4 regions of the Devosia sp. LjRoot16 genome follow, and region 1 is predicted to be linked to each of the others. Evidence: predicted binding sites of a transcription regulator. Region 1 holds the regulator's gene; each other region holds the start of a gene.
What was found. Region 1 encodes LexA, which represses DNA repair genes until DNA is damaged. Its sites were predicted from a motif close to TGTTCNNNNTGTGTTCNG; they were not measured.

Region 1 (7,841 bases):
TGTGCACCCCTACGTTTCGATGGGCATCGTCCTCGCCCGCATCGCGTGTCTCACCGGCGACGGCCAGGAGGCGGTCGAGATCGCTGCCGACACCCTGGCGCGATCACGCCGCGACAACCTCATCGCCAACTGTCACGCCATTGCGCTGGCCTGTGCCCCCATCGCCATCTGGACCGATGACGAACAGGCCGCCCGCTCCTATGCGTTCGAGCTGATGGAGGAAGCTGGCGGCGACGGGCTCAACTACTGGCGCAACTGGGGCCGCCGCCTGCTCCGCGCCATCGATCTCCGCTTCAATCCCCACGAGGTCAACGAGGAGCCGCTCGAGGTCGACAGCCTCGATGCGATCGAAGCCGACCACCTGGCAACGGTGGACGGCCGCGCCATTTCCGAACTGGCGCTGCGGCGTGTCGCCGAAGGCACCGTCGGCTGGACCAAACCCGAGGTGCTGCGCACCCAGGCAAGCACGGCCATCTGGTTCGACCCAGCGGCCGCCCGGCGCCTTCTTGCAGAGGCCCGCGCTACCGCCCTCGAGCAAGGCGCAATCGCCTGGGTGAAGCGCATCGACGAGACGGCGGCGCAGCACGGCGGCCGTTTCCCGCCCCCGCACCACCCTACCCTCGGCCCCTGACCCGATGAATGGCCCGCCAAATGAACTGAAGCTGCGCTCGCCGGATGCCGCCGGGGCGTCCGAAGACCAGTTACTGCATTTTGGTGGCTTCAGCGTCGACGCCTCCCGCCACCTGCTGTTCGAGGACGACAAGCCGGTGCGTCTGGGCAGCCGCGCCATGGCCATTCTTCTGGCACTGCTGGAGCGACCCGGCGCCCTCGTAACCAAGGAGGAGCTGGTCCGGGTGGCGTGGCCCGAGACCTTCGTCGAGGAGGTGAACCTGCGCGTGCACCTCGCCGCCATTCGACGTGCGCTGCGCGATTCCTCCACCAGGCCGGTTTACATCGCCAACGTTTCGGGCCGCGGCTATCGCTTTATCGCGCCGGTCGGCGGCAGAACGCCGGTTGCTCGCGCTGCCGACGGCCCACCCGCAACACTGCCAGGTAGCCTGGTCCAGTTGATCGGCCGTGACGAGGCGCTGCGCGCCGTTGCCGACATGGTCACGGCGCGCCGGCTGGTGAGCGTCGTGGGCCCGGGCGGCATCGGCAAGAGTTCGCTCGCTGCCGTGGCGGCGCAGCGGCTGGCCGGTCGCTTCGCCGACGGGGGCGCCTATGTCGACCTCTCCACGCTGACCGGCGGTCGCAGGGTCGAGCCGGAGTTGCTGCGGGCGCTCGCAGCGGGCAGCGGGGACCGGCCGGTGGATGTTCACAAACTGCTGCTGATCGACAGTTGTGACGCGCTGATCGAGGACGCCGCCGTCGCGATCGAAGCCGTGCTGCGCCTGCTGCCGCGCCTCCACGTCCTCGCCACCAGCAGCGAGCCGCTGCGAGCTGCCGGAGAGCACGTCTATCGCCTGGCGCCGCTCGACCTGCCGGAACGCGACGATATCGGGCTGGACGAGGCCATGACCCACGCCGCGGTGCGCATGCTGATCGAGCGCGTCCAGGCCGGCAACGAAACCCTGCGCGGCAGCGACCGCGACGTCCGGCACCTCGTGGCCATCAGCCGCAAACTCGACGGCTTGCCGCTCGCCATCGATATGGCCGCCGCTCGTATCCAGGTGTTCGGGCTGCAGGAAGTGCGCACCCAACTCGAGCGCGGTATCGAGTTTCTGTCCGATGGCCGCCGCACCGTTGCGCCGCGCCACCGTTCGATGCGCGGGCTCTATGAGCTCAACCATGGCACGCTTTCCGGCGACGAACGCATCGTGTTGCGGCGGCTGTCGATCTTCGCCGGCGCGTTCGACCTGGCTGATGCCTCTGCCGTGACCACCGACGGCGACCTCGATGATCGCCGCCTCATCGCCGCGCTGGGAGGCCTCGTGGCAAAGTCGCAGGTGCTCACCGCTCGGGGTGGACATGCAGTGCGATACCGTCTCTCCCGCCCCTTGCGCGCCTACGCCGCCGAACGGCTCGCCGCGTCGGAGGATTTGCCTCGGACGGCACGGCGTCATGCCGACCTCGCCCTGTCGCATGTCATCAATGCCCTCGAGGCCTGGCAGAAGCTGTCACGGGCCGAGTGGCTGGAACGGCATGGCGACCTGGTCGAGGAGGTCCGCGAGGCACTCGACCGGTGCCTTTCGCCGCATGGCGACCTAGACGCTGGCGCCCTCCTCGCGGCCCATGCGAGCCCCCTGCTGCTGCGGGGTGGCCACTATGATGAGATGCGGAGCCGCGCCGTGACAGCTCTACGGGCCGGAGCGCTTCTGCCAGCCAACCTGCGGTTCCGGCTGCATCTGCAACTGGCGACGCTGACGGAAGATCGCGCCGGTCCGCTGCGCATCGAAGGCCGGCACTTGCTCGAGGCGGCCCGCCTTGGCCGCACCATGGCCGCCGCATGGGCCGATGCAGAACTTCTGCTGGTCCGCTCGGCCCTGGCGCTGCGCACCGGTCACCTCCGGCACGCCGCCGGGCTGTCGCAGGCGGCTCTTGCCTATGCCCGCGCTGCCGGACGTCGCGATCTGGCGCAAACCGCGGACCGGTTGCAGGCGGAGGCGCTCCACTATGCCGGCGACCATGCCGCCTCGGCCCGCCTCGCCAACGCCATGATCGGTGGACCCGACTGGCAATTGCCGGCGCCGCTCGCCATTCTGACCTCCCCGCCGAGGGGGGCCCTGCGCGTCGTGGAGGCGCGCCGGCTGTGGCTGCTGGGCAAGCCCGACCAATCCCGCCACCTGCTGTTCGAGGCGCTGAACTTCGCCGCCGAGCAAGGTCCCTGGGCCCTCTGCGAAGCGATTGGCCTCGGCGCCTGCCCTTTGCTGCTGTGGTACGGCGAGGATGACCGAGCCGTTGGCTGCATCACGCAACTGGGGCGCGCGGCCGAGCATGCCGGGCTGCCGCTCTGGACCTCATGGGCCGATCTCTACCGCAAGGTGATGATCCACATCGCCGTCCGCGAAGGCCGTCGCAGCGAAAGCGCCATCCTGTTGCAGCCGGCGAGCTTCCTGCAGGCCGAGACCTGGGTGACGCTCACCGGCTCGCTGCGCGGGCTGAAGCTCTCCCCCGAACGCAGCAGCGGCTGGTGCCGACCCGAGATCCTGCGGGCCTTCGCCCTCGCGAGGGTCGCTGACGGCGATATCGAGGCCGGCACGCGGCTGCTGCAGGAGGCCATCGATCTCGCTCGAACCCAGGGAGCGCTCGCCTGGGAACTGAGGGCCGCCATGAGCCTCGCACGCCTGTGGTCGAGGGACCGGCGGACTGCCGCCTACGAGCTCCTTGCGGGCACTCTCCACGCCTTCACCGAAGGCAAGGCTACCTCGGATCTCCTCGCCGCCACGGCCCTCCTCCGCCGCCTCGCCAATGGGTGAGAGCAGCGGCGTTCCTAGGCCCGACACCTGCTCATTCCGCTCGCTGCGCCCCCAATCGTAACGCAATATTCACCGCTCGATTGCAGAACATAACTGGAACACGTATAACACGTTCAGTCTTTGTTCCGATTCTGCTCACGGAGCCGCCCATGCTTACGCGCAAGCAACACGAACTGCTGATGTTCATCCACGAGCGGATGAAAGAGTCCGGCATCCCACCCTCGTTCGACGAGATGAAGGACGCGCTCGACCTGAGAAGCAAGTCCGGCATCCATCGATTGATCACCGCGCTGGAAGAGCGTGGCTTCATCCGGCGTTTGCCCAATCGGGCCCGCGCGCTCGAGGTGATCAAGCTGCCGGATTCGATGAACCCCTCGCTCGGTGGTCGCAAGGCCCGCTTCGAGCCCTCGGTCATCGAGGGTAACCTCGGCAAGGTGTCGGCGCCTCCGGCCCGCCCCTCGGCACCGGTGGTCAATGCCGACTCCTATCGGGCGGTGACGATCCCGGTAATGGGCCGCATCGCGGCAGGCACGCCGATCGAAGCGATCCAGACCCACAGCCACTCCATCATGGTGCCGCCTGAAATGCTGGGGCCTGGTGAGCACTATGCACTGGAAGTCCGCGGCGACTCGATGATCGACGCCGGCATCTTCGATGGCGACACCGTGCTGATCAAGAAGCAGGACGCCGCTTCGACTGGCGAGATCGTGGTCGCCCTAGTCGATGACGAGGAAGCGACGCTGAAGCGGCTTCGCCGCCGCGGCAACTCCGTTGCGCTCGAAGCGGCCAACCCGGCCTACGAGACCCGCATCTTCCCGCCTGACCGGGTGAAGGTGCAGGGCCGGCTGGTGGGCCTGCTGCGCAAATACTGACGTATTGACCCCACCGCCAATCGGGTCCCTGGGCCGGCAGCCTTGCCGGCCCTTTTTCTTATGAAACCGAACCTCCCCGCCGATATTTGCACTAGGGCCGGGCCGGCAAAGACGTTACGGTCCGCGCCGCCAAGGGAGGCTTCGGGCATCCTCGGGCAGCGCCGCCATGCAAATGGCCGTCGCGATCGTACCAGGAGAGTGGACAACCTTCCCGATCGCGCTTTAGCGGCATGGCGGTGCGCAGCAAACGTGCAGCGCCAGGGAGAAGGTTTTGGCAGCAGAGGTCGAATGGGTCGCCGTTGATTGGGGCACTTCCAATCTGCGCGCATGGGGCATCGACGCCGCCGGCGAGATCGCCTTCGCGCGCTCGTCGCCGGATGGCATGGGTCGCCTCAGCCGCGAACAATACCCCGATGTGCTGACCTCGCTGCTCAGCGGTGTCGCCGAGGATGTCGAAGACGTGCTGATCTGCGGCATGGCCGGTGCCCGCCAGGGCTGGATCGAGGCCCCCTATCTCGACGCGCCGGCCGAGCTTGGTCGCCTCGTTCAAGGCGCGGTGGCGCCCGACATGCCCGGTCCGCTCAACCCCCGCATTCTTCCCGGCGTCTGCCTGCGTGATGTCGGCGCCGAGGACGTGATGCGCGGCGAGGAAACCCAGTTGCTGGGCCTGTCATCGTTGCTCCCGGGCTTCTCCGGTCTGGCGGTGATGCCCGGCACCCACAGCAAATGGGCGCTGCTTTCTGGCACCAGGCTCGAGCGCTTCTCGAGCGCCATGACCGGCGAGATTTTCGAACTGCTGCGCACCCACTCGGTACTGCGTCACTCGCTGGGTGGCGAACTCGAAGGCGAAGATCGGGAGCGCGGCTTCGAAGCCGGCCTCGATCAGGGGCTGGAACGTCCCGAACGGCTGACTGCGACGCTGTTCAAGGTTCGCGCCGGCTCGCTCCTCTCAGGACGCAGCGCACCATGGTGCGCCGGGTTCCTCTCGGGTCTGCTCATCGGCGCTGAAATCGGCGGCCAGCGCGATTGGATCGGCGAAGCCGAGATCCCCTTGGTCGGCAGCGTCGGCCTTTGCGGGCTCTACCAGATGGCCTTCGCCCGGCTGGGCGCCAGCACCCGCATTATCGATGCAACCGACGCCACCCTCGCCGGCCTCAAGGCTGCAAGACAGGCATAGACCATGACCCACCGACACATCATCGCGATCCTTCGCGGCATCACCCCTCATGAAACCCTCGAAGTCTGCGACGCCCTGGTGCTCGCCGGCATCACCATGATCGAGGTGCCGCTGAACTCGCCGGAGGCGCTGCGCTCCATCGAGGATGCCGCCAAGGTGTTCGAGGGCCGGGCGCTGATCGGCGCCGGCACCGTGCTGAGCCGCGCCGACGTCGATGCCGTTGCTGATGCCGGGGGGCAGTTCGTCGTCTCGCCAGATACCAACCCGGCGGTGATCGGCGCCACCATCGAGCGTGGCATGACCTCGTATCCGGGCGTCTTCTCGCCCACCGACGCCTTCAACGCCATCCGCTCGGGCGCCACGGGCCTCAAGTTCTTTCCGGCCGAAGTGCTGGGCCCCAAGGGCATCAAGGCGATGAAGGCCGTACTGCCACCCGACATTCCGCTTTACGCCGTCGGGGGCGCCAATCCCGATAATTTCACCGAGTACTTCGCCGCCGGCTGCGCCGGCTTCGGTCTCGGCACCTACATTTTCAAGCCCGGCATGTCCGCCGCGGATGTGGCATTGCGCGCCACCGCGGCCGTCGCTGCCTATGACCAGGGAAAACCGCGATGAACACCAAGGCCGAGCTCTTTGTCGATAGCCGCTGCGAGCTGGGCGAAGGCCCGTTCTGGCACCCGCTGCTCGAGCGCCTGTTCTGGTTCGATATCCTCAACCAGACCATGCTGAGCGCCGGAACCGATGGCCACATCGTCGACCGCATCACCTTCAAGGACACCGTCAGCGCCGGCGCGGTGATCGACAAGCAGAGCCTTGCAATCGCCCAGTCGGGCGCCCTGCTCCGCTACGACTTCTTGACCGACACGACCTCGGTGATCGCCGAGATCGACGGCGATGTTCCGACCAACCGCACCAATGACAGCCGCGTCGACCGCACCGGTGGTTTCTGGATCGGCACCATGGGCCGCAAAGCCGAAGCGGGAGTCGGCGGCGTCTACCAGTACCGGGCCGGGCAGACCACCAAGGTGATCGAGAACATCCGCATCCCCAACTCGATCTGCTTTTCGCCCGACGGCCGCACCGCCTACTTCACGGACGCCGGCAAGATGATCGTCAAATGCGCCACCGACCCGGAGACCGGCCTGCCGGTCGGGCCGTGGGAAGACTTCTTCACCATGGACGGCCCTGGCGGCGCCGATGGCTCGGTGGTCGACTCCGAGGGCTGTCTGTGGAATGCCCGCTGGGGCGGCGGCAAGGTCATCCGCATCTCGCCCGACGGCAAGCTCGACAAGGTGGTCGAGGTGCCCGGCGTCAGCCAGGTGAGCTGCCCGGCCTTTGGCGGCAACGACCTCAAGACCCTCTACATCACCACGGCGCGCGAACACATGACGCCCGCAGAGATCGAACGCGAGCCGCATGCGGGCAGCGTCTTCGCCGTGGCGCTCGACGTGCCCGGTATCGCCGAACCCTTCCTCAAGCTCTGAGTTTCACGTGTCTTTTCCCGCTGTCGGCGTCTGCTACTACCCCGAACACTGGCCCGTCGAATGGTGGGAGGATGACGCGCGCCGCATGGCGGAAATCGGCATCCAGTATGTCCGCATCGGCGAGTTCGCCTGGTCGCGGCTCGAGCCCAGGCCGAACGAGATGGACTTCGGCTGGCTGGTGGCTGCCATGGATGTGCTCGGCAAGCATGGCCTGAAGGTCATCGTCGGCACGCCCACGGCCACGCCGCCGCGCTGGCTGCTCGACAAGATGCCCGACATGCTGGCGGTCGACCGTGATGGCCGGCCGCGCGGCTTTGGTTCGCGGCGACACTACGACTTCTCGCATCTGGGCTATCGGCGTGAGTGCGCCCGCATTACCCGGCTGCTGATCGACCAGGTCGGCCAGCACCAGGCGCTCGCCGGCTGGCAGACCGACAACGAGTATGGCTGCCACGACACCGTGCACTCCTACTCCAAAGCCGCCGCGCTTGGTTTCCGGCTCTGGCTGAAAGACAAGTACAAGTCCATCGATGCGCTGAACGCCGCCTGGGGCAACGTGTTCTGGTCGATGGAGTACAACAACTTCGAGCAAATCGACCCGCCGAACCTGACGGTGACCGAGGCCGCGCCGGCAGCCTGTCTCGATTTCCGCCGCTACTCCTCCGCGCAGGTCGCTGCGTTCAACAAGACGCAGTACGACCTGATGAAAGCCGCACGTCCCGATCTGCCGGTGATCCACAACTTCATGGGCCGCTTCACCGAGTTCGATCACTACGAAGTGGCCGAGACGCTCGATGTGGCGAGCTGGGACTCCTACCCGATCGGCCATCTCGCGGTTTCCAATGAATCCGACGAGGTGAAAGCCGCGTATTTCCGCCAGGGCGAGCCGGAC
Region 2 (7,841 bases), on a different contig from region 1:
AGGGCGCTTCCGGCGTGCCGTTCTCGACCAGGTACTGGCCGATGCGGATCCAGTCGCGCGCCGCGGCGTAGATGCAGCAATAGGCGGAAACCGGGGCGCCCGCAGCCGGCTGGCGCCAGGCGGCGGACGCCGCGCCGGCCGGGCGCCAGAGCTTTTCGGCCAGCAGGTGTTCGAGGCCCCGTCCATAGACAGTTTCGAGCACCTCGCCGAGCAGCGCGGTGTTGACGTTCTGGTAGTTGAACTCGGACGCAGTTTTGGCATCGGTGACGAGGCCGCCCTCGATGGCGCCGAGCCCGAGGAAATGCAGCCGCGCCAGCGGGCCGAACGGGTTGGCTGAAGTATCGACGGTCTTGTCGCCGCTGACGGCGCCGGCTTTGCCCTCGCCATGGTCGAAGGCGATGCCGCTGCGCATCGCCAGCAGGGCGCGTAGCGTGACGCCGGCGAGGCCACGATCATCGGGCAGGAGCTCGCCCAAGGTCTGGTCGAGGCTCTGCAGCCGACCTTCGGCCAGCGCCTTGTAGATCAGCGCACCGACGAGGCTTTTGGCCATCGAGAACGAGTTGAAGCGGGTTTCGGCAGTGAGACCTGGCGCGTAGTGCTCGAGTTCGAGCCGGCCGGCGCGGGCGACGAGCAGGGCCTTGCCGCGCTTCTCGGTGAAGGCGGCCTCGAGGTCGGGTTGCAATGGACGGGTGCTGGATGCTTCGGCGACGTGCAAATCACGCGGCGTTGCGGCGCCCTCGATGCTGGCGAAGTGCCCGGGCGCCGGCCAGATGAGCGGCGGCACGCCCTCGGCGACCAGCTGCGGAAGGTAAGGGGCATAGGCCAAGGTGGCCGTCACCGCACCACCTAGCACCAGCACCAGCGCGATCAGCAGTTTGCGCAACGAAATCCCCCAAAACCCCTGGCGCAAATGGCTCGCAGGCATGGATGGCGGAAATGCGGCTGCCTCGCTTGACAGGGCCGGCCTCACGACGTACTCAACAATTATGTTGATTAACAATCTTGTTGATTACGGAGAAGGTGAATGAACAAGCTCATCAGCACACACTGGATCAGCCTCGACGGTTTCATCGCCGGCCCGATGGGTGAGATGGACTGGATCCGCGGCGACGACCAGCTGTCGAGTTACGAGATCGGGCTGGTCAACGGCGCCAGCAGCCTGCTGCTCGGCAAGGGCACCTATCAGGATTTCGCGCAGTACTGGCCGGCTGTTCCCGCTAACCCCAATGCCGCGACGTGGGAGAAGACCTATGCCGAGCGGATCAATGCGCTGCACAAGGTGGTGATCTCGCACAACCTGCAGGCGGCGAAGTGGCCGACCTCGGAGCTGTGGCGGGAGCTCGATGCGGCCAAGGTCAACGCGTTCAAGGCGCGGGCGGGCGGTGATATCCTCACCTATGGCAGCGCCACCATCGTGCAGCAGCTGACCAATCTCGGCCTCGTCGATGAGTATCACTGGCTGATCCACCCGATCGTCCTCGGCAAGGGCCGGCGGTTGCTCGACAACCTGGAGCGGCGCTTCGATATCGAGCTGATCGACAGCGAACGCTTTGACAGCGGGGTGATGAAGCTGATCTATCGCCGGGCTCAGCCTGTTCACGAATGAACCAATCACCTGCGGTGTCATCCCTGCGAAAGCAGGGAGCCATCTATCGGCTGGCGCGGGCTGTGAGTTGGGTCCCTGCTTTCGCAGGGATGACACCCGGTGGGTAGGCCAGGCCGAGCTCAATCACAAAGTGCTGATGCGCTCTACAGCGGCTTTTCCGCCAAGCCGCGGAAGGCGTCGGGGACGGAGCGATCGAGCTCGAGCGTCGCCGAGGCATAGCCGATGGCTTCGCGGCCGAAGCGGATGCGGACGGCGTCCATGGCCCGATCGGCGCTAAGGCGCGAGGCGCCGCGCCGGGTGCCGGGGCGGCGGGCGTCGTCGGCGAGGTCGAGCGGCAGTTCGAGCTGCACCAGCGGATCGCGCTCGAGCTGCGCCACCGAGATGGCGAGCAGCGTGATGGTGCGCTCGTCGGGGTGATCGGCCTGGACGACCCGCACCAGGTCCTCGGCGATCTCGGCGAGGCTCACAGTGGCCGAAATCGGCTGGTCGATGGTGATCGAGCGGGTGACGGCGCGCAGGTCGCGGAAGCGGACACGCGCCGTGATGGTGTGGCCGTGCCAGGATTTCACCCTGAGCCGCGAGGCGATGCGATCGGCGAGGTGATGCAGGGTCGGCCGGTAGATCCGTTCGATGAACGGCTTTTTGCCGAGCGCCGACTGGGCCCCGGCGGAGCGGGCGCGCTGGTTGGTGACGATGCCGCGCGGGTCGCGGTTCCAAGCCAGCGCGCTGAGCTTTTCGCCGGCGGCATGGCCGAGGATACGCTGCACCCACTCGTTGCGCTGTTCGGCCAGCTGGCCGATGGTGAGGATGCCCTCGTCCTCGAGCTTGCCCTCGGTGACCGGGCCGACGCCCCACATCAGGCTCACCGGCAGCGGGTGCAGGAACTCGAGCTCGCGCACCGGATCGACCACCACGAGACCATCGGGCTTGGCCACCTGCGAGGCGATCTTGGCCAGATGCTTGGTGCGCGCCACGCCGACCGAGATGGGGAGGCCGAGCTCGGCCCGGACGCGGGCGCGAACCGTGCGGGCAATGGTTTCGGGGCTGCCGAACAGGTGCTCGCAGCCGGCGACATCGGCAAAGGCTTCGTCGATCGAGATGCGTTCGACCAGCGGGGTGTAGTCGTCGAGGATGCCGATCGCCGCGTCGCCCAGCCGCTGGTACTCCTCGAAATGGCCGCCGGTGAAGATCAGCTCGGGGCAGAGTTCCTTGGCCGCCCAGCCGGACATGCCGCCGTGCACGCCGAAGGCCTTGGCCTCGTAGGAGGCGGCCAGCACCACGCCGCCGCCGACGGCGATCGGCTTGCCGCGCAACTCCGGGTTCAGCAGCTGCTCGACCGAAGCGTAGAAGGCATCGAGATCGGCGTGGAGGATCGTGGCGGCGGGCTCCATCCGGGATTCTCCGTGGCGCAATGAGAACATAAAGCGAACGAAGTGTTGGGCTTGTCAAGCGGCTCGCCGGCGGCGGATGGTGCTGCGGGGGATCGGGAGGGCGCGATGCGGGCAGTGGTCTATTCGGCATATGGCGGGGTGGAGCAGCTGCGGCTCGCCGAGGTGGCGCAGCCGGTTCCGAGGCCGGGCGAGGTGCTGATCCGGGTCAAGGCGGCGTCGCTCAATTCGTGGGATTGGGACCTCCTACGCGGCCAGCCGTTCCTCGCGCGGCTGGGCGGGTTGTGGCGGCCGCAGCACGCGATCCTCGGCGCGGATGTCGCCGGGGTGGTCGAGGCGCTGGGCACGGGGGTGGGGCGCCTCGCCGTTGGCGACAGGGTGTTCGGCGATCTCAGCGGGGCGAACTGGGGCGGCTTTGCCGAGTATGTCGCGGCGCCGGAAGCGGTGCTGGCCAGGATCCCCGAGGGGGTGAGCTTCGAAGCCGCCGCAGCGACGCCGCAGGCGGGCCTGCTGGCCTGGCAGGGCTTGCGCTGGAAGGGCGAGGTGCGGGCCGGCGACCAGGTGCTGGTCAATGGCGGGGGTGGCGGCGCCGGAACGTTTGCGATCCAGCTGGCAAAGCGCGCCGGCGCTGATGTGACCGGCGTCGACCGGGCGGAGAAGCTCGAGCTGATGCGCAGGGTGGGGGCGGAGCGGGTGATCGACTATCGCGCCGAGGACTTTGCCGCGGGCAGCGAACGCTATGACCTGATCATCGACATGGTGGCGTCGCGGCCACTGACGCAGTTCCGCCGCACGCTCACGCCCACCGGGCGGCTGGCGGTGGTGGGTGGCACGACACCGACCATCCTTGCCGTGGCAACGCTCGGGGCGATGAGCTCGAAGCCTGGCGGGCAGCAGCTCGGGCTGGTGCTGCACCAGCCGGATGTCGGGCAGTTGACGGAGCTCGGGGCGCTGATCGCGGCCGGCGCGGTGACGCCGGCGATCGACCGGGTCTATCCGCTGGCAGAGACGGCCGCGGCGTTTCAACGGATCGGCGCCGGGCAGGCGCTGGGGAAGCTGGTGGTGGTGCCGTGAGGCTCTGCTCCCCTCCCCCTTGAGGGCAGGGGTTGGGGGTGGGGGTCCATCGGTGATCACAGAACCACCCCCACCCTCATTCCCTCCCCTCAAGGGGGAGGGAGGCGATCGCCGCTAGCATCGCGATTGCGCGCACCGGTCGGCGGCACCGTAGCTACCCCCGCGCCAGCGCCAGCAGCCGTTCGTTCTCCTCCGGCACGTTCTCGGCCAACCGCGCCGCGGCAATGATCGGCAGCCAGGCACGGATGTCGGCGTCAGTCAGCTCGCTCGCCGCCAGATAGCCCGCCAGATACGCGTCGGCCAACTCGTGGCCGGCGCCGTGGCGCATCAGGAGGTAGGAGCGGGCGACATCGGCGGCCGGCGGACCGGAGGTGGCGTCGGGCCAATCGACGATCATCGCGGCGCCGGGCGGCCCGATGATGTTGAAGGGGTGGAAATCGCCGTGGCAGAGGCGGTTGCCTTCGGGCAGTTCGGCCAGCCGCGCCAGCAGGCGGCTACGCAGTGCGGCATCGAGGTCGACGCGGCCGAGGCGGTCGGCGAGGCGCGGCTTCAGCGGCGAAAGGCGAACTTCGGTGCGGGCATGGATAGCGAGGTGGAGCTGCACCATGGCCTCGAGCGCCGCTGGCAGCAGCGCCGGGTCGGCGGCGGCGAGGCTGGCCAGCGGCTGGCCCGGGGCGCGGTCCATGACGAGGCCCCAGCGGCCGGCATAGGGACCGGCTGCGTGCACCGCCGGGGTCGGCAGGCCATGCTCGCCGACAATGGCGAGGATGGCGGCTTCGCCGAAGGCCACCGAGCGATTGGTGGGGTCGCGATAGAGCTTCAGCACGTGGTCGCCGTAATGGAAGGCTTCCGCCATCTTGCCGGAGCCGAGCAGTGGGCCGATCTTCTGATCCATCAGCTGAGCGCCGCTTTGAGGGCGGTGGCGATGGTTTGCGTGCCGCGGGTAAGTTGCAGCACCTTGCCGGCCGACTTGGGCTCTTCGAGCAGTGCCACAGTGACGGCGGCGACATCCTCGCGCGGCACCGACTCCTCGTTGATCGCCTGCTGGCTCAGCAGCACCTTGCCGGTGCCGCCGCCATCGGTGAGTTCGCCCGGCTCGAGGATGGTCCAATCGAGGCTGGAGCCGGTGATGAACTTCGCCGCGGCGCGCTTCTGCTTGTAATAGTCCTTCATCTCGTCATCCATCGAGCGGATCGACAGCCCGGTGCTGGCGCCGATGGCGGAGATCGAGAGGTAACGCTTCACCCCGGCATTCTCGGCGGCATGCACGGTGCGGCGGGTGCCGACGCGATCGAGCGCGCTGCTTTCGCCGGCGGCTGAGCCGGCCGCGAACACCACGGCGTCGGCGCCTTTCATGGTGGTGGTGAAATCGCTCAGCGGCGATTTGTCGAGATCGAGCACGATGGTCTCGGCGCCACGCTTCACCGTCTCGGCCATGTGTTTGGGGTTGCGGATGGTGGCGACCACCGAGTGGCCGGCGGCGACCAGCTTTTCGACAATCAGGATGCCGGTGCGGCCACTGCCGCCAATGACGATGATGCGCATGAGGTCACCTGTCGGTGGTTGATGGGTTGAGCTTTGAAAACAGGCGATGCAGCGTTTCGAGCTCGGCGCTGCTCAGGGCGGCGAGGCCGGGCGGTGGCACGCGGAACTCGGCCAGCAGCGCAGTCTGGGTTTCGAGGCCCAGTGGCGTGAGGGCGACGAGCTTGACCCGGCGATCGGTGGGCGAGGGGCGGCGCTGGACATAGCCAGCCTGCTCCAGCCGATCGACGACCCAGGTGGTGTTCGAGGGGTCGCTGTTGAACTGCCGCGCCAGCTCGCCGATCGGGCGGCCTGCCGTATCGAGGCTGTTGAGGATGCGCGAATCGTTGGGCGTCAGGCCGCGCCGCTGCAGGCTCTCGCTGCGCTGCGGGTTGGAGCTGACGAAGAAATCGAACATCAGCCGCCAGGTGTCGGCGGCGAGCTCAGCGGGTGCGGGTTTCATGATCGCAGCCTAGCACGAGCTGGTCCCTTGCATATATTTTGAGTGGTACCATATTTGGTATCCAACAAATAAAGGAGCATGACGATGAGTGGACGGCATGAAGGCAAGGTGGCGCTGATCGCCGGGGCCAGCAAGGGCATTGGCGCCGTGACGGCCGAGCTGCTGGCGCGTGAGGGCGCGGCGGTGGTGCTGGTGGCGCGGTCGGTGGAGCCGACCGAAGCGCTGGCTGAAGCCATCCGCCAGGCGGGTGGCCGGGCGCTGGCCGTAAAAGCGGATGTCGCCGACGACGCGGCGATGCAGCGGGCGGTGGAGGCGGGGCTCGCAGCATTTGGGCGGCTCGATATCGCCTTCAACAATGCGACCGACGGGCCGCGGCCGGCGCCGCTGGCCGAGCTCGATCTCGACGGCTTTGATCGCGGTATCCGCACCAATGTGCGCGGCACGTTTGTCGGCATGCGGCACGAGATCACCGCGATGCTGCAAACTGGCGGCGGGGCGATCGTCAACATGGCGTCATTGGCCGGGGTGATCGGGGTGTCGGGGCTTGCCGCCTATGTGTCCGGGAAGGCCGGGATCATCGGGCTGACCAAGGCGGCAGCGCTCGACTATGCCGATCGCGGCATCCGGGTGAACGTGGTGGCGCCGGGGCCGATCCTCACCCACCACCTCGAGGCGGCAGGCCCGGAAGCGCAGCGGCAGGCCGGGCTGGCGACGCCGATGCGGCGGATCGGGCGGGCCGAGGAGGTGGCGAGCGTGGTGAGCTGGCTCTGCTCGGATGCGGCGAGTTTCGTCACCGGCGTGGTGCTGCCGATCGATGGTGGGCAAAGCGCCGGCAACAAGATCCAGAACAACTATAGGCAGGGCGAGCCGATGCAGGCGGCTGGCTGAGAGACTCCCCGGAGCGCCGCGTCGGCTGCTAAACAGCTGGCGGCGAACGAGGGAGACGATTCGATGCAGGCGCTGCGGCAGGTGGTGGTGCACCACGATGATCTGGGGGCGAGCTGGAGCGCCAATATGGCGTTCCTCGAGCTCTGCGAGCAGGGCGTGGTGACCTGCGGCTCGGTGATGGTGCCGTGCCCGTGGTTTCCGCATATGGCGCAGCTGGCGCGCGACAACCCCGAGCTCGATATCGGCGTGCACCTGACGCTAACATCAGAGTTCGACCGCTTCCGCTGGCGGCCGATGACCGGCACCGCCGATAACGGCATGTGCGACGCCGAAGGCTTCATGCCGCGCCGGGTAGCGGAGACGCAGGGCGCCGACCTCGCGGCGGTGGAGGCCGAGCTCAGGGCGCAGATCGATGCGGCGCTCGCGGCCGGCATCGATGTCACGCATCTCGACGCACATATGGGGACGGTCTGGCTGCCCGAGTTCGTCGAGCTCTACGAGCGGCTCGGCGCCGACTACTCGCTGCCGATCTTTTTGCCGGGGCCGCAGGACGCCTGGGTCGAACCGTCAATGGCGCTCGACCGCGCCTGGGCGCAGGCGGCGGCGCGCGGCAATCCGCTGTTCGACGGCGTGGTGTCGACGCCGTTCGGCAATCTCAGCCCGACGGCGGCGGACTATCGCGGCATCCTCGACAGCGCCAAACCGGGGCTGAACTGGGGGGCCTTCCACTTCACCAAGCCGGGCGACATCGCAATGATCTCGGACGACGCACCGCTGCGGCTCGCGGAGTACGAGCTGTTCCGCTCGGGCGCGGTGGAGCAGATGTATGCCGAGCTCGGGCTCGAGCTGGTGGGGATGCGCGGGTTCCGCGAGCAGCTGCGGAGCAAGAACGCGTAGCGAT
Region 3 (7,841 bases), on a different contig from region 1:
TAAGAGCGGCTTCGACATGGAGATCGAGGCCGCCTAAGAGCGGCTTTGACTTGGAGATCGAAGCCGCCTGAGAGCGGCTTGGTTTGACACATTCGGGCCCAGGCACTAGTTCGGGCTCGTTACGCCGAAAAAACGCAGGCCGGTTAAGGTGAGTCCGGCCCTCCCGCGAGGGAGATTGTCCCGCCCCAAAAAGGCGAAGGACCCACGGCAAGCCGACGAGCGTCCGATCCCCGGGCGCCCGCTGCTTGTTGGGATATGGGTCGATGCATCACCGCCAGCTACATGCCCCCATGCCGCGTGCGCCACGGAGCCGGTCGTCCGACCGTTCCACCACCCGCATCAGGACATCACCATGCAGTTCAATCACGCCAACTTCGCCGTCGCCGATGTGCGCGCGGCTGCCGAGTTCTTCACCCGGCATTTCGATTTCGCCGTCGTCGGCGAAGCGCACGACAATTTCGTCGTCCTCGCAGGAGAGGGCGGCTTCGTCCTCAACTTCATGGCGACCGGCAAGGCCGAGGCCAGCTACCACAAAAACTTCCATATCGGCTTCTTCGTCGGCAGCGTTGCCGAAGTCCGGCTGAAGCACGCCGAACTCGTCGCCGCTGCCTACGGTCCCGGTGAGGTGCAGCAGTTCAGCCGCGGCGGCAGCCGGACGACGACATTCTACTGCGAGGCGCCCGGCGGCTTCCTCGTCGAAGTCGCCACTACCGCAACGGATCAGGCAGCGGCGGCCGGCAGCGTTTCGTAATGCGCGATGGACGTGACTGCGATGCAGTTGCGTCCATTCTGCTTGGCCGCATAGAGCTGCTGATCGGCCAGCCGGAACAGTTCGGCGAAGGGCAGATGGCGATCATACACGGCGCCGCCGACGCTCACCGTCAGCTGGTGCGGTTTGCCTTCGGGCGCGAATGCGGCCGCGTACACCGCCTGCCGCAGGCGCTCGGCCACCGCCTCGGCGATCAGCAGGGTGGTGCCGGGGAGGTACACCGCGAATTCTTCCCCGCCGATCCGGCCGACCAGGTCGGCGGAGCGCAGCACGGCGCGGATCGAGCTGGCGATCAGCCGCAATGCGGCGTCGCCCTGCTCGTGGCCATAGGTGTCGTTGATCGCCTTGAAGTTGTCGGCATCGACCACCAGCAGCGTGCCACGCATGCCGTTTTCGGCGAAGCGCGCGTCGGCCAGGGCTTCCTCGACTTCGCGGGTGAAGGCGCCGCGGTTCAAGAGATCCGTCAGGGTGTCGGTGGCGGCGTGGCGGCGCAGCAGCTCATGGGCGATGGCGAGTTCGCGCAGCTTGCTCAGGAGGAAAAACAGGATCGGGCCCGCGAGGCCGAGCGGCACCAGGATATCGACAGTGATCGACCAGCGGAGGTCATCGGGGCCGAGGTTATGGAAGTTGAACGAATCCACGAACAACGCGACAGCGACGCAGCCGAACGCCCCAAGTGCAGTCCAGAGGAAAACGCGGCCCCATCCGGTGGGTGAAAAATCCAATGCTCGCGTCCCTTCAGCACTTCTGCGCAGAGGGCCGGAACGGTAGGCGGCGCGTGTTGAAATCGCCTCAAGCCACCGGATCGGATTTTATCTATCGTCGTCTATCCATCGTTCCCTGTGGCGGTCAGCTGATCGCCGCGCTCATTGCCGCAAGGTCGGCATCGCCGGCATTCCGGCCGAGTTCGACACGGTTGCGGCCGGCGTGCTTGGCCTCATAGAGACGACGGTCGGCGATCTGGAACAGCTCCGAAAAGCCGGAGTCGCCGGCGCATACGGCGCCGCCAATGCTGACCGACAGCCGTTGCGCGATACCGTCCGAAGTGACGAACAGGGCGTTCACCGCGGCGCGAATGCGCTCGGCGGCAGCGTTGGCGATATCGTGTCCGGCATCCTTCAGGAACACGCCGAATTCCTCGCCGCCGATGCGGCCGACTAGATCGCCGTCGCGCACGCTGTCGCGGATGGCGCCGGCGATCAGCTGCAGCACCTCGTCGCCCCGCTCGTGACCGAAGCGGTCGTTGACGGTCTTGAAGTGGTCGGCATCGATGACCAGCAGCGTGCCGTAGCCGTCGGTCTGGCCGAGGCTCGAGCTGACCCGCGAGGTGAAGGCGCGACGGTTGAGGCAGTCGGTCAGCCAGTCGGTGGAGGCGAGCTTCTCCAGCCTGCGGTTGGCATCGCGCAGCTGGGCCGAGCGCACCTGCAGGAATAGCAGGATCGGGCCGCCAAGCGCGGTGGGCATGCCCAGCGCCAGTACGGTGCCGACAGTGTTCATCCCTTCGTTGAGGGACATCATGACGAGATTGGACATCACCCAGGACCCGACCGTCGACGCGGCGAGGATCAGGGCCGTGCGCTGCCAGGCGATGCGCCATTCGGAAGCCGGCAGTGCAAGCTTGTTCATTTCCGCGTCCCCCGGAGTGAATGCCTTGGGCTTACGGGAGCAATGCTTGAATGCTGATTAATTCGCCGATGAATTCGCAGACCCGGATCGTAGCTAAATCGGTGCAGTGTTTCTGTTTCGTTCACAAAGCCCTTGGTAGGCTCCGGCTCCTGACCTAAAGCTTCGAAATGGCTGAAACAGTGCGAATCATCGGGATCGATCCGGGGCTGCGGCGCTGCGGCTGGGGGATTATCGAGAGCAACGGCAACCGGCTGAGCTTTATCGCCTGCGGCACGATCACGCCGCCGGTGGATGGGATATTGGCCGACCGGCTGGTGGCGTTGCATCGCGGCATCGCGGCGGTGCTCGACGAGTATGCACCCGAGGAGGCGGCGGTGGAGGAGACCTTCGTTTCCGCCGGGGCGCGCTCGGCGCTGCAACTGGGCCAGGCGCGCGGCGTGGTGCTGATGACGCCGGCTTTGCGCGGGCTGCCGGTCGGCGAGTATGCCGCCAACCTGGTCAAAAAATCGGTGGTCGGCACCGGCCATGCCGAGAAGGCGCAGATCCAGATGATGATCAAGATCCTGCTCCCCACCGCGACATTCAAGGGCGCCGACGCGGCCGACGCGCTGGCCATCGCGGTCTGTCACGCCCATCATCGCGCCATCCGCAAGCTGAGTGTTCCTGCATGATCGGCAAACTGAAGGGCATGGTCGACGGCTTCGGCGGCGACTACGCGCATCTCGACGTCAACGGCGTGGTCTACGAAGTGTTCTGCTCGGCCAAGACGCTGGCGGCGCTGCCGCAGGTCGGCCATGCGGCGGTGGTCCATACCGAGATGATCGTGCGCGAGGACATGATCCGGCTCTACGGCTTCTTCACCGAAGCCGAGAAGGCCTGGTTCACCACGCTGATGACGGTGCAGGGCGTCGGCAGCCGGGTGGCGCTCGCCATTCTCTCGGTTCTCACCCCATCGGAACTCGCCAGCGCCATCGCGCTGCAGGATAAGGCGATGGTCGGCCGGGCCAACGGCGTCGGCCCCAAGCTGGCGGTCCGCATCGTCACCGAACTCAAGGGCAAGGCGCCGGCAGGCGCGATCGACGCCGGTGTGCTGGGCTTGCAGGCGGCGCTGGGCGAAGGCGTCGCCGCCGGCAATGTATCCGACGCGGTCTCGGCGCTCACCAATCTCGGCTATTCGAGCGCCCAGGCCTCGGCTGCGGTGGCGCGGGTGGTTGGCCGCGAAGGCGACGACGTGCCGACGGACAAACTGATCCGGCTGGGGCTCAGGGAGCTCAGTTCGTGATTGGCGGCGCAGGACCGCGGGACCGCCTGATTGGCATCTTCGTCCTGTTCGCCATGCTGCTGGCGACGGGGCCTACCATTCTGAACTTCATCGATTTGGTGATCCATGGTCCGACGGCTTCGGCGCTGTCGTTTCTCTTCCCAAGCTCGGTGCTTTACGCGTTCTGGTGCCTTGCTGTTGTTCTGCGTTCGGCGGTTCGGGCACCGATTGGCCTATGGGAGCACCTCATCCTGCTGCCGCTGAGCGTCGCAGTGTTGATCGGGACAGCCTCAGTCTCGTGGGGCTGGTTCGATTGGTTGCCATCAGGCCCTTCGTTCAAACGGGACGGGCTTCGCTTCTTCGAACTGGTAACCACCTTTCCCTGGCTGGCCATTCAGTACATAGGGATAATGGTCATCGGCTCGCGGGTCGGGACGCGAGACAGGATATGAACGCCAGCCTGAACCCCCGCCTATGGGTTAGTAACATGCCTTCTGCCATCGAGAATCTTGAGAAGCTAATACTCCCGAAGGTGGACCCTCTGGTGATCCCCGACGCGGTAATGCTTGTCGCAAACGAACTAGGGCTAACCGTCACGCTTACCTGCAGGGATGCGCCGGAACAGTATGAGATCACGAGAGGTGCTGCGCCATGCGGCTACATCCGGGTGCGGTGGGGCGGAATGTCCGTTAGCTACCCTGACGCAGGTGACGAAGACCTGTTTGCCGGCCCCGTCGACGGCTTCGGCGGCTTCACCGACCACGAGCGGGAGGCTAAGCTGCTCCTGGCTCTGGGCCTCATCGCGGCGCGGATGTTGAAGCTTTGACCGACCTCACCTCGGCCCAGGCCGGTCGCGACGACCCGCTCGATGTTTCGCTCCGCCCGTCCGGCTTTTCCGAGTTCATCGGGCAGGCCGAGGCGCGGGCCAATCTCGAGGTGTTTATCCAGGCCGCCAAGCAACGCGGCACCGCGCTCGATCACGTGCTGTTCGTCGGCCCGCCGGGGCTCGGCAAAACCACACTGGCGCAGATCGTGGCCCGCGAACTGGGCGTCGGGTTCCGCGCCACCTCCGGTCCGGTGATCGCCAAGGCCGGCGATCTCGCGGCGCTGCTCACCAATCTCGAAGAGCGCGACGTGCTGTTCATCGACGAAATCCACCGGCTCAACCCGGCGATCGAGGAAATCCTCTATCCGGCGATGGAGGACTATCAGCTCGACCTGATCATCGGCGAAGGGCCCGCGGCGCGTTCGGTGCGGATCGACCTCGCCAAGTTCACCCTGGTCGGCGCCACCACGCGCGCCGGGCTGTTGACCACGCCGCTGCGCGACCGCTTCGGCATTCCGATCCGGCTGAATTTCTACACCCCCGAAGAACTGGTGAAGATCGTCGAGCGCGGTGCCCGCCTGCTCGGCATCGGCATGGCGCCCGACGGGGCGATGGAAGTTGCCCGCCGCTCGCGTGGCACGCCGCGCATTGCCGGCCGGCTGCTCCGGCGGGTCACCGATTTCGCGCTGGTCGATGGCGCCAAGGAGATCACCCGCTCGGTCGCCGACAAGGCGCTGCTGCGGCTCGACGTCGATGCGCGCGGGCTCGACCAGCTCGACCGGCGCTACCTCAAGGTGATCGCCGATTTCTATGGCGGCGGCCCGGTGGGGATCGAAACCATCGCCGCAGCGCTGTCGGAACCGCGCGATGCGCTCGAAGAGATCGTCGAGCCTTACCTGATCCAGCAGGGGTTCATCCAGCGCACGCCGCGCGGCCGGATGCTGACGGCTTTGGCCTTCCAGCATATGGGCATCAGTGTCCCGCAGGGGTTTATCGGCATGCAAGGCAGCCTGTTCGAGGAGCCTGGCGAGGAGTGAGCGAACCGGCATTTCGGCCCCGCGTCCACATCATCCTGCTCGGCGTCGCCAATGTCGCTCGGTCGGCAGCGTTCTACGAAGCGCTTGGCTGGCAGCGGGCGCCGACCAGCCACGCTGGTTTCGTGAAATTCGACCTGGGCGGCATGGCGCTGGCGCTGATCGCGAAGGCCGATCTCGCCAAGGATGCTCTGGGCCTGCCGGGTGATCCCGGTGCTTCATCCGGCCTGGCGCTGATCTACTGCGCCGAGCATCCCGATGACGTCGCCCGGTTGCTGGCACAGGCGGAGCGGGCGGGCGCCACGATCGTCAAGCCGGCGACGAAGACCCAGTGGGGCACTGCCGGCTATTTCCGCGACCCTGATGGCCATCTGTTCGAGATCGACCACGAAGAGGTCTGGGCGTTCGACCGGGAGCATCATCTTGTCGTCTGAGTTGTTGTCGAGGAGGGAGCCGTGACGGCGCTGCCCCGCATCGGCCGGCCCGCGACGCAGGCGCTGGAGCTCCAGGGCATTACGACGCTCGAAGTGGTTGCTGAGCGCAGTGAACGGGAGTTGCTGGCGCTGCACGGTGTCGGCCCCAAGGCCATCCTCATCCTCAGGACCGAGCTCAAAGCGCGTGGCCTGCAGTTCGCCGGATCGGACAGATGACTGCTAGCCGTCGGATGATATCGTTCGATCACGAAACGACCCGGTTCCAGTTCCGCGCCGCAGCGATCATCCGCCGCGAAGGCCATGTGCTGATCCATCGTGCGACCACCGAGGAGTCCTGGGCACTGCCCGGCGGGCGCGTCGAGATGGGTGAGATCAGTTCCGAGGCACTGGCGCGCGAGCTCGAGGAGGAGTTGGGCGTCGTGGCGGCAATCGGCCCGCTGGCCATCGTGATGGAGGACCTGTTCCGCTATGACGGCCGGGTGATCCATGAGATGGGCTTCTACTACCCGGCCGAGATTCCAACGAGCTTTCCGTTTTCGACCGATGCGGTCTGTCACCGCGTCGCCGATGGTGGCGCAATGCTCGAATTCAGGTGGGTTCGCAACGATGCCGAGACGCTCGCTGCGATGCCGTTGTTCCCGGCCGAACTGCGCGGCAGCATGGCAGAGCTGGGACCGCATCCGATCCATGTCGTCGTGAACGAGCTATGACCAGCAGCCATTTCACCGCCCGCGTCTATTACGAAGACACCGACTTCTCTGGCAATGTCTACCACGCGGCGTATCTGCATTTTTTCGAGCGGGCCCGGACCGAGTTCCTCAGGGAACGCGGCGTGCATCACTCTGAGCTGGTGAAGGACGGCATCGCCTTTGCCGTGCGCAGCATGAGCATCGACTTCAAGGCGGCAGCGCATATCGACGACCTGCTCGAGGTGACCACCGAAGTTGCCTCGCTCAGTGCGGCGCGGCTCAACCTGGTGCAGTCAATCAGCCTGGATGGTATCGAGATCACGCGGGCCGAGGTGCAGGTCGTGGCGATCAAGACCAGCGGCGGGGTGGCGCGGATGCCGCGCGAACTGCTGGATCAGCTCAAGGCATAGAAAAGGGCCGCCGCAGAGCGGCGACCCCAAGGATTCGTGTCAGACTGACGTCCTACATCGCGGCGGGCTTTACCTGTCCGCGGATTTCGCCATCCGGGAACTTTGCCGTGTGCAGATTGAAGTACCAGGAGCCGCCCTGCAGCTGGGTGGCCTGTTCATCGGTCAGCGTGGCGTTGCCGTTGATCGGGCTCGCCAGCGGGTCGGCCAGAGGCACAACCGGATCGGCATTGGCGCCCTCGGCGGCCGGGCCGTGGAAGTGCGCGCCGGTCGCGTCGCCGCTGAGGCCCTCGTAGGTGACGGTCCAGGTGAAGACCTTGGAGTCGGTGTCGTACGTGGCTTCCACCTTGCCGGTAGCCGTCGAGTCCGTGGGCGGAACTTCGGCAGCGGCAGTGAGCTCGGCAGTGAACTTCTGCTGCTCGGCGAAAGCCGGCATGGCGGAAAAGGCGAGCACCGCCGTGGCGGCGAGCAGCGTGCGTGTCAGGTCGAGATGCATGGGGATCTCCCTTGGTTGTTGCTATTGTCGTGGGACGACCGCGAACCCCCGAACGGGCAGTCGAGACGACAACGCGCGTCACCCCAGAGGGTTGCACGGCACGCCTGTGGCGTTGCCCGCTGCGCCGATCTGCCGCGATCACGCAAACGCGAGGAATCGCTTTGTTAACGTTTGCTTGACCATAAGTAAGGCAGTGCACGAGCAGCACTGCCAAAGGTCCGGAAAACCGGGCTTTTCTCTTAAATTTGACAAATTTGAACCGCATCGACCCGACGATCAGGTTTCGGTCGTCGGGGCCG
Region 4 (7,841 bases), on a different contig from region 1:
CCTGGTGGCCCTGGCGGCTTTGGTTTGTGCGCTCTCCGCTTTTGCCGGCATTACCCTGCTCCATCATGCGCGCCGCACCACCGGCGCCATGCAACGGGTCTGGCTGGCAGTCGCCGCCTTCTCCGTCGGCTTCGGCATCTGGGCGACGCATTTCGTCGCCATGCTCTCGTTCAATGCCGGCATGCCGGTTGGCTACGACCTGCCGCTCACCCTGGTTTCTCTCAGCATCGCCATCTCGATCGTCGGTGGTGGCCTGTGGTTCGCCGCGCTCGGCACCCGCCGTTCCGATTCCGTGCTCGGCGGCGCCGTCATCGGCCTCGGTATCGCCCTGATGCATTATACCGGCATGGCGTCGCTGCTGATCGGCGGCGGCATTGCCTGGGCTTCGCCGCTGGTCGCCGTGTCCGTGCTGCTGGGCGTGACCCTTGCCGGAGCGTCGATCTATTTCGCAGTGAACGGACACACCCTGCGCCACCGCATCCGTGCCACGATCCTCCTCACGCTTGCCATCTGCGCCATGCATTTCACTGCCATGGGGGCAGCGGGGCTGGAGAACTGCTTCCCGGTGGTCTCTGCCGAAGACCAGACGCCGCAATGGCTATCGATCGTCGTCGCGCTGGTCTCGGTGATGATCCTGGTGTTTGCACTTGGTGGTACCTACCTTGACCTGCTCGATCGCCGCCGCACTCTCGCCGAGAGCGACCGCATGCGCGGCCTCGCCGATGCCGCGGTGGAGGGCCTCCTGGTGGTGCGCGGTGGCGAAATCGTCACCGCCAACCAGAGCTTTCTCTCCATGGTCGACCTGCCGCAGGCTTCGGTCAGCGGCCGGCAGCTGTCGGAATTCCTCGGTTCGGCCGCCTGCTCCATGCTGCTCGAGCGACCCAACATCGCGGTCGAGACCGACCTGAAGACCGGCTTCGGCGCGGTGCCTGCCGAAGTCATCCTGCGCCAGGTGGATTTCGCCGGCCAGCCACACCAGGCCATCGCCATCCGCGATCTCTCGGCCCGCAAGCAGGCCGAGCAGCATATCCGCTTCCTCGCCCACCATGATGCGTTGACCGGCTTGCCCAACCGGGTGAGCTTTTCGCGCAAGCTTGAGGACGAGATCAGCCACGCGCGGCGTCACGAGCAGAGCTTCGCCGTGCTCTGCCTCGATCTCGATCGCTTCAAGGAGGTCAATGACCTCTTCGGGCACGCCGCCGGCGATGCCTTGCTGCAGCGCGTCGGCCAGGCGCTGCTCGGCGCCATCGAGGGGGTCGGTGACGCCGCGCGCCTGGGCGGCGACGAGTTCGCCGTGCTGCTTGGGGATATCGGCACACCGGCCCGCGCCGGTCGCATCGCCGAGCAGATCCTCGACGGCTTCCGCCGCAACAACGAGCAATCGGCCGGCGGAGCACTGATCTCCGCGTCGATCGGCATCGCACTGTTCCCTGATAACGCCGATACCGCCGAGCAGCTGATGACTCATGCCGACACGGCGCTCTATCGCGCCAAGCAGGATGGGCGCGGCATCTACCGCTTCTTCGAGAACGCCATGGGCGCCGAAGTGCGGGACCGCCGCATGCTCGAGCATGACCTGCGCCACGCCGTGTCGCGCAATCAGTTGCGCCTCGTCTACCAGCCGCAGGTCGATATTCAATCGGGCGAAGTCACCGGCTTTGAGGCGCTGGTGCGCTGGAAACATCCGGAACGCGGCGAGATTCCACCGTCGGTGTTTGTGCCGGTGGCCGAGGAGAGCGGGCTGATCCTGCAGATCGGCGAGTGGGTGCTGCGTGCCGCCGCCAGCGAAGCGGCGCGCTGGAAGTCGCCGCTTTCGGTGGCGGTGAACGTCTCGGCAGTGCAGGTGCATTCGCCCACCTTCGCGCAGACCGTGCACGAGGTGCTGATCAGCACCGGCCTGTCGCCGGCCCGGCTCGAGGTGGAGATCACCGAAACGGCGCTGATCCGCGACATGATGCGAGCCGTAACGACGCTCAGGCAGATCCGGGCGCTCGGCGTCCGCATCGCCATGGATGATTTCGGCACCGGCTACTCGTCGCTGGCGAACCTCCGCGCTTTCCCGTTCAGTAAGATCAAGGTCGATCAGTCCTTCATCCGCGCCGTCGACAACAATGACCAGTCGGCCGCCATCGTGCGGGCGGTACTGGGTCTGGGCAGCGGCTTGAACGTTCCGGTTGTCGCCGAAGGCGTCGAACGGGCCGAGGAGCTGGCGTTCCTCAAGAGCGAGGTCTGCCAGACGGCGCAGGGCTATCTGCTGAGCCGCCCGGAAGACATCCGGACCTTCGCTGCGCTTACCGAGGGCAGGACCAAGCTGCTCGACAGCATCCTGCCGCCACCGCTGCAGGCGCTGGCCAGCTAGCTCCGCGCCGCGGCGGGTCTTGCGCCGAGCGGACAGGCCGCCTAGCTTCCATGTTGTCCGCGGCGCTCAGTGCCGCGGTCGATGGAGGTATGGGCCATGTCTGCGAGTTTCGTGATGCGCCGACGATAGGGCTTAGCCGCCGCTTGCCGGCGCACCTCTAACCACATCGCTACGAAGGCAAAGGCCCAGGCTCCGGCGGACATCGCCGGGCCCAGGGCCTTTTTCATTCGCTGGCGCCTTCCCCTCGTAACAAGGAGACAGGCGCCACGCGCCTGCTTGGCTATGACAGAATCTGAGACCACTGCTCCCGCTTCCCGTCGCGACGCTGCCCGTCGCCCCGGCTGGCGAAACTGGCTGCTATCCTGGATCCGCTGGGGAAAACTGCGCCGTGAGCCGCAACTCCCCGACAGCCTCCGGCGCGATATCGGCCTGCCACCATTGCCTCGGCCGATCGACGATCCGCTGCGGTGGCGGAAATAATCGCCGGCTGCCTATCCCAGGTGGGAGAAGGCGCGCTCCGAGCTTTCTTGTGGCGCAGGGGCGTACCCCCGTCCCTGCGCTCTCTGGCTGCGCTCAGGCGAGCACCTCGCGGAACAGCCCGATCGTTCGCGACCAGGCCAGGTCGGATGCTTCCTTGCTGTAGCGCGCGGCCGAGGTGTCGTTGTTGAAGGCGTGGTTGGCGCCCTCGTAGATGAAGATCTGGTAGTCGATCCCGGCGGCCTTCAGCGCTGCCTCGAAGGCGGGAATGCCGGCGTTGATCCGCTCATCGAGCCCGCCATAATGCGCCATCACCTTGGCCTTGATACTGGGCACCGCCGCGGCATCCGGCTGCCCGCCATAGTAGGGCACCGCCGCGAGGAGGTCGGGCGCCACTGTCGCGAGGTTATTGACCGTGCCGCCGCCCCAGCAGAAGCCCATGGCGCCGACCTTGCCGTTGCCCTTCGCATGGGTCTTCAGCCAGGCGATGGTCGCGACACCATTGGCTGCGACATCTGCCGCCGGCAGCTGCTGGAACATCGGCCGCGCCGCCTCCTCGTCGGCGGGCGTGCCGCCGAGGTCGGAGAGGAAGTCAGGCGCCAGCGCCACGAAGCCCTCGAGCGCCACGCGTCGCGCCACGTCCCTGGTGTGCGCATTGAGCCCGCGATTCTCGTGCACCACGATCACCGCGCCGAACGGTCCGCCCTCGGCAGGGTAGGCGAGGTAGCCGCGCATCTCGCCTTTGGCGCCCGGATAGGCCACGTCCTCGGTAACCAGCCGCGCATCATCCTCGGGCACCAGGCCCTGCGCCTTGGCGTTCGACGCCATCAGCGCTGCCGCCACCGTCGCCGCGCTCATCGAGCCTGCGAGCTTGGCGAGATTGTCCATGAATTTGCGGCGGTCGAGGCTCAGGTGGGTGTAGTCGTCGAAGAGATTGATCATCTCCTGCGAGATCGGGGGTGTGTCCCTCTCGTCCATTTCGCCGTCCTCCTGTTTGACGGGGGAGGCTAAGGCGTGCAACCGGACTTGGGGATGACGCTCGCACGCTTGTGAGGCGATGTGAGCAGCCTACTCGCCGGCGAGCCGCTGCGGCTCCGGCCGGGCTTCGTCGAACTCCATCGCCTCGATCCGCTCGCCGCGCTTCACGATCTTCGAGGACGAGGTGACGATGTCGCTGATATCCCCGGCGGCCTGGGTGAAGTGGGTCTGGAGCTTGCGCACCCGCTCGTCCAGCCGGCCGACATCGGCCAATAGCGCCCGCACCTCGGTCTGGATACGATAGGCCTCTTCGCGCATCTTCACGTCGCGCAGCAGCGCCTGCACCACCTGGATCGACAGCATCAGGATCGACGGCGAGACGATGACGATGCGCGCCTTCAGCGCCCGTTGCACCACATCCTCGAAATGTTCGTGCAGGTCCGCAAAGATCGATTCCGACGGCACGAACAGGAACGCCGTGTCGGCGGTCTCTCCGGCGATCAGGTATTTTTCCGAGATCGCCTTGATATGGACACCCATGTCGGTGCGGAACCGGCTGGCGGCGAAGCGCGGGTCCTCGCCTTCGCCGGCCCCGGAAAAGCCCTGCCAGCTTTCCAGCGGGAACTTGGCGTCGATCACCAGCGACGGCGCCCCGTTCGGCATATAGACCAGCGCATCGGGGCGGCTGCCGTTCGACAGCGTCGCCTGGAACGCATAGGCGTTCTGCGCCAGCCCATCGCCGATGATCGCTTCCATCCGGCCCTGGCCGAACGCGCCGCGCGTCTGCTTGTTGGCGAGGATCGACTGCAGCGACACCACATTCTGGCTGAGCTGGGTGATGTTGGATTGCGCCCGGTCGATCACCGCCAGCCGTTCCTGGAGCTTCGCCAGGCTCTCGTTGGTCTTGACGTTGCTTTCCTGCATGACCGCGCCGATGCGCTGGCCCTGGCTGTCGAGCCGTTCGTTCACCAGCCGTGCCAGGTCGGAGGTGCGCGAGCCAAAAATCTCGCTCATCGTCTGCATCCGGCCGGTCATCTCCGACTGCACGCGAACCATGTCGGCGATGTAGCGCTCGGTCTCCTGCGCCTTGAGCCGCGCCGCGGCTGCCTCTTCGGCGCGCTGCTCTGCCTCTTCCGCCCGGGCGCGCGACTGGCGCACCACGACGACGAGCAGCGCCACCAAGAGGGCCGCGACGACTCCCACAGATGCATAGGCGGCGATCTCAAGCGTGACGGGGAAGTCGGCGATGACGAAAAGCACTCGATCCATCGCCTCAGCTTACACGATTCGACGCCGTTGTTCCCGCATTGTTCTTCGGCGCCGCAATTGGCCTAAACAGAGCGTAAACCGGCTGGCCGTTGACCGGCGCCCGGGAAATACCATATTCAGCGGCAACCCCCGATGAAGGACTGAACGTTCATGGCCAAGCGCCCCATCCTGATCCTGCCCGACGAGCGCCTGCGCGCCATTGCAGAGCCGATCGAGAAGATCGACGATGGCATCAAGCAGCTTGCTAAGGACATGCTCGAAACCATGTATGACGCGCCGGGCATTGGCCTTGCCGCGCCGCAGATCGGCGAGCTGAAACGTATCGTCGTCATGGACCTCGCCAAGGAAGACGAGCCGGCCGCGCCGCTGGTCATGATCAACCCCGAGATCCTCAAATACTCCGACGAGACCGTCACCACCGAGGAAGGCTGCCTCTCCATCCCCGAGCTCTACTATGATGTCGAGCGCCCGGCCGAGGTCACCGTCCGCTACACCGATCTCGACGGCAAGGAAGTGGAGCTCGACGCCAAGGATCGCCTCGCGGTCTGCGTCCAGCACGAGCTCGATCACCTCGATGGCGTGCTCTACATCGACTACCTGAGCCGGCTGAAGCGCGACCGCGTGCTGAAGAAGTTCCAGAAGGCCGAGCGCCTCGCCAAGAAGGCGGGCTGACACCTCATTTGAGGCGATCGCCTTCTCGCCTCGTGGGAGAAGGTGCCCGAAGGGCGGATGAGGGGTCTCTCTCCGCGTACGCAATCGCTCCTCGCTTCACTCGGATCGCGCTACACTTCGTTGCGCGGACCCCTCATCCGGCGCTCACGCGCCACCTCGCGGCGAGGGCTTCGCCCTCGTCCGCTGCCCGCAAGGGGAGAAGGCGACCACCGAGAGACCGGGAATATGAAAATCATCTTCATGGGCACGCCGGAATTCGCCGTGCCCACCCTCACCGAGATCGTCTCGACCGGCCACGAAGTGGTTGCCGTCTACACCCGTGCGCCAAAACCCGCCGGCCGCGGCCAGGCCGAGCGCAAGTCGCCGGTGCATGAGGCGGCCGAGGGCTTCGGCATCCCGGTATTCACCCCGCGCTCGCTGAAGCAGGCGCCCGAGCAGGAGGTGTTTGCCTCGCTCGATGCCGATGTGGCGGTGGTCGTCGCCTATGGCCTGATCCTGCCCAGGCCGATCCTCGAGGCGCCACGGCTTGGCTGTCTCAACCTCCACGGCTCGCTCCTGCCGCGCTGGCGCGGCGCTGCGCCGATCCAGCGCGCGGTGATGGCGGGGGATGCGCGCACCGGCATCATGGTGATGCAGATGGACGAGGGCCTCGATACCGGCGCCGTCGGCCTGATCGAGGAAATGCCTATCGGACCCGACATGACCTCGGGCGAGCTGCATGACCGGATGATGCTGGTCGGCGCCGACCTGATGGGCCGGGCGCTCGCCGCGCTCGACCGCGGCAGCCTGCATTTCACCCCACAGCCGGAAGCAGGCGTCACCTACGCCAGCAAGATCGACAAGGCGGAAGCGCGCATCGATTGGACGAAGCCCGCGAGCGAGGTGCACAACCTGATCCGCGGCCTCTCGCCATTCCCCGGCGCCTGGTTCGAACTGAGCCTTAACGGCACGCCCACCCGCATCAAGGCGCTGCGCTCGACGCTGGTCGCCGCAGAGGGCACCCCGGGCACCATCCTCCCCGATCTCACCATTGCCTGCGGCACCGGCGCCGTGCGCCTCACCATGGTGCAGCGCGAAGGCAAGGGCGCCATGGACGCCGCGACGTTCCTGCGTGGGGCAGGGGCGTTGCCGGAGCGGGCATCGTGAGTCCTGAATGCCCCCTCACCCGGAGCGCTGCGCGCTCCGACCTCTCCCCCAAGGGAGAGGTGCGCGGTGGCACGAGCTCGCCCATGCGTCACCTCTCCCTTGGGGGAGAGGTCGGCCCGCAGGGCCGGGTGAGGGGGCCTTTCTAGCGATGCCCCGCTACCGTCTCTCGATCGAATACGACGGCCGCCCCTTCTGCGGCTGGCAGCGGCAGGCGGGCGATCTCTCCGTGCAGCAACTGCTCGAGGAGGCGATCGCGCGCTTCTCCGGTGAGAGTGTCGTCACCCAGGCCGCCGGTCGTACCGATGCCGGTGTCCACGCCCTCGGCCAGGTGGTGCATTTCGACCTCGAGCGCGACTGGGATCCATTCAAGGTGCGAGAGGCGCTGAACTATCACACCAAGCCGCATCCGGTGGCCATCCTCACTGTCGATCGTGTCGACGAGAGCTTCGAGGCCCGATTCTCGGCCATCGCCCGGCACTACGAATACCGCATCCTCAACCGCCGTGCCCGGCCCGGCCTTGATGCCGGCCGCGTCTGGCACGTGCCGGTGCCGCTCGATGCCGATGCCATGCACAGGGCGGCGCAGCTGATCCTCGGCAAGCACGATTTCACCACCTTCCGCGCCGCCGAGTGCCAGGCCAAGTCGCCCGATCGCACCCTCGATATCTTCACCGTGTCGCGGCAGGCTGAGATGATCGTCGTCACCGCTAAGGCCCGCAGCTTCCTTCATTCGCAGGTGCGCTCGATGGTGGGCTCGCTGAAGCTGGTGGGCGACGGCAAATGGCGCCCAAGCGATTTCCGCGCTGCCCTCGATGCCCGCGATCGCGCCCGCTGCGGCCCGCTCGCCCCGCCCGACGGGCTCTACCTCACCAAGGTGGATTACTGACAGCGCTCAGGGCGCCGTAGCCGCTCCTGCGCCGGCCGTCAGTTCGGCCAACTG

Region 2: the regulator LexA is predicted to act here: its motif matches at 3,020-3,037, upstream of dinB (DNA polymerase IV).
Region 3: the regulator LexA is predicted to act here: its motif matches at 2,503-2,520, upstream of ruvC (crossover junction endodeoxyribonuclease RuvC).
Region 4: the regulator LexA is predicted to act here: its motif matches at 5,112-5,129, upstream of ACSQ23_RS02080 (DNA recombination protein RmuC).

What each region holds. Positions count from the first base shown of each region.
Region 1 covers NZ_CAXUPH020000003.1:49,560-57,400, forward strand. The annotation lists gene ACSQ23_RS14635 (hypothetical protein) at 1-631, shown strand, start outside; gene ACSQ23_RS14640 (ATP-binding protein) at 636-3,416, shown strand; gene lexA (transcriptional repressor LexA) at 3,566-4,288, shown strand; gene ACSQ23_RS14650 (2-dehydro-3-deoxygalactonokinase) at 4,560-5,465, shown strand; gene ACSQ23_RS14655 (2-dehydro-3-deoxy-6-phosphogalactonate aldolase) at 5,469-6,080, shown strand; gene ACSQ23_RS14660 (SMP-30/gluconolactonase/LRE family protein) at 6,077-6,949, shown strand; gene ACSQ23_RS14665 (beta-galactosidase) at 6,957-7,841, shown strand, end outside.
Region 2 covers NZ_CAXUPH020000001.1:1,586,720-1,594,560, forward strand. The annotation lists gene ACSQ23_RS07435 (serine hydrolase domain-containing protein) at 1-883, opposite strand, end outside; gene ACSQ23_RS07440 (dihydrofolate reductase family protein) at 1,025-1,606, shown strand; gene dinB (DNA polymerase IV) at 1,750-2,997, opposite strand; gene ACSQ23_RS07450 (NAD(P)-dependent alcohol dehydrogenase) at 3,103-4,068, shown strand; gene ACSQ23_RS07455 (aminoglycoside phosphotransferase family protein) at 4,223-4,963, opposite strand; gene ACSQ23_RS07460 (NAD(P)-dependent oxidoreductase) at 4,963-5,613, opposite strand; gene ACSQ23_RS07465 (MarR family winged helix-turn-helix transcriptional regulator) at 5,618-6,052, opposite strand; gene ACSQ23_RS07470 (SDR family NAD(P)-dependent oxidoreductase) at 6,137-6,940, shown strand; gene ACSQ23_RS07475 (polysaccharide deacetylase family protein) at 7,004-7,837, shown strand.
Region 3 covers NZ_CAXUPH020000005.1:510,706-518,546, forward strand. The annotation lists gene ACSQ23_RS23800 (VOC family protein) at 353-751, shown strand; gene ACSQ23_RS23805 (GGDEF domain-containing protein) at 721-1,410, opposite strand; gene ACSQ23_RS23810 (GGDEF domain-containing protein) at 1,619-2,395, opposite strand; gene ruvC (crossover junction endodeoxyribonuclease RuvC) at 2,563-3,066, shown strand; gene ruvA (Holliday junction branch migration protein RuvA) at 3,063-3,677, shown strand; gene ACSQ23_RS23825 (hypothetical protein) at 3,674-4,108, shown strand; gene ACSQ23_RS23830 (hypothetical protein) at 4,105-4,482, shown strand; gene ruvB (Holliday junction branch migration DNA helicase RuvB) at 4,479-5,519, shown strand; gene ACSQ23_RS23840 (VOC family protein) at 5,516-5,950, shown strand; gene ACSQ23_RS23845 (hypothetical protein) at 5,972-6,166, shown strand; gene ACSQ23_RS23850 (NUDIX domain-containing protein) at 6,163-6,660, shown strand; gene ACSQ23_RS23855 (YbgC/FadM family acyl-CoA thioesterase) at 6,657-7,049, shown strand; gene ACSQ23_RS23860 (CHRD domain-containing protein) at 7,102-7,542, opposite strand.
Region 4 covers NZ_CAXUPH020000001.1:428,454-436,294, reverse strand. The annotation lists gene ACSQ23_RS02090 (bifunctional diguanylate cyclase/phosphodiesterase) at 1-2,359, shown strand, start outside; gene ACSQ23_RS02085 (dienelactone hydrolase family protein) at 2,933-3,814, opposite strand; gene ACSQ23_RS02080 (DNA recombination protein RmuC) at 3,905-5,083, opposite strand; gene def (peptide deformylase) at 5,234-5,755, shown strand; gene fmt (methionyl-tRNA formyltransferase) at 5,981-6,901, shown strand; gene truA (tRNA pseudouridine(38-40) synthase TruA) at 7,050-7,787, shown strand; gene ACSQ23_RS02060 (hypothetical protein) at 7,794-7,841, opposite strand, start outside.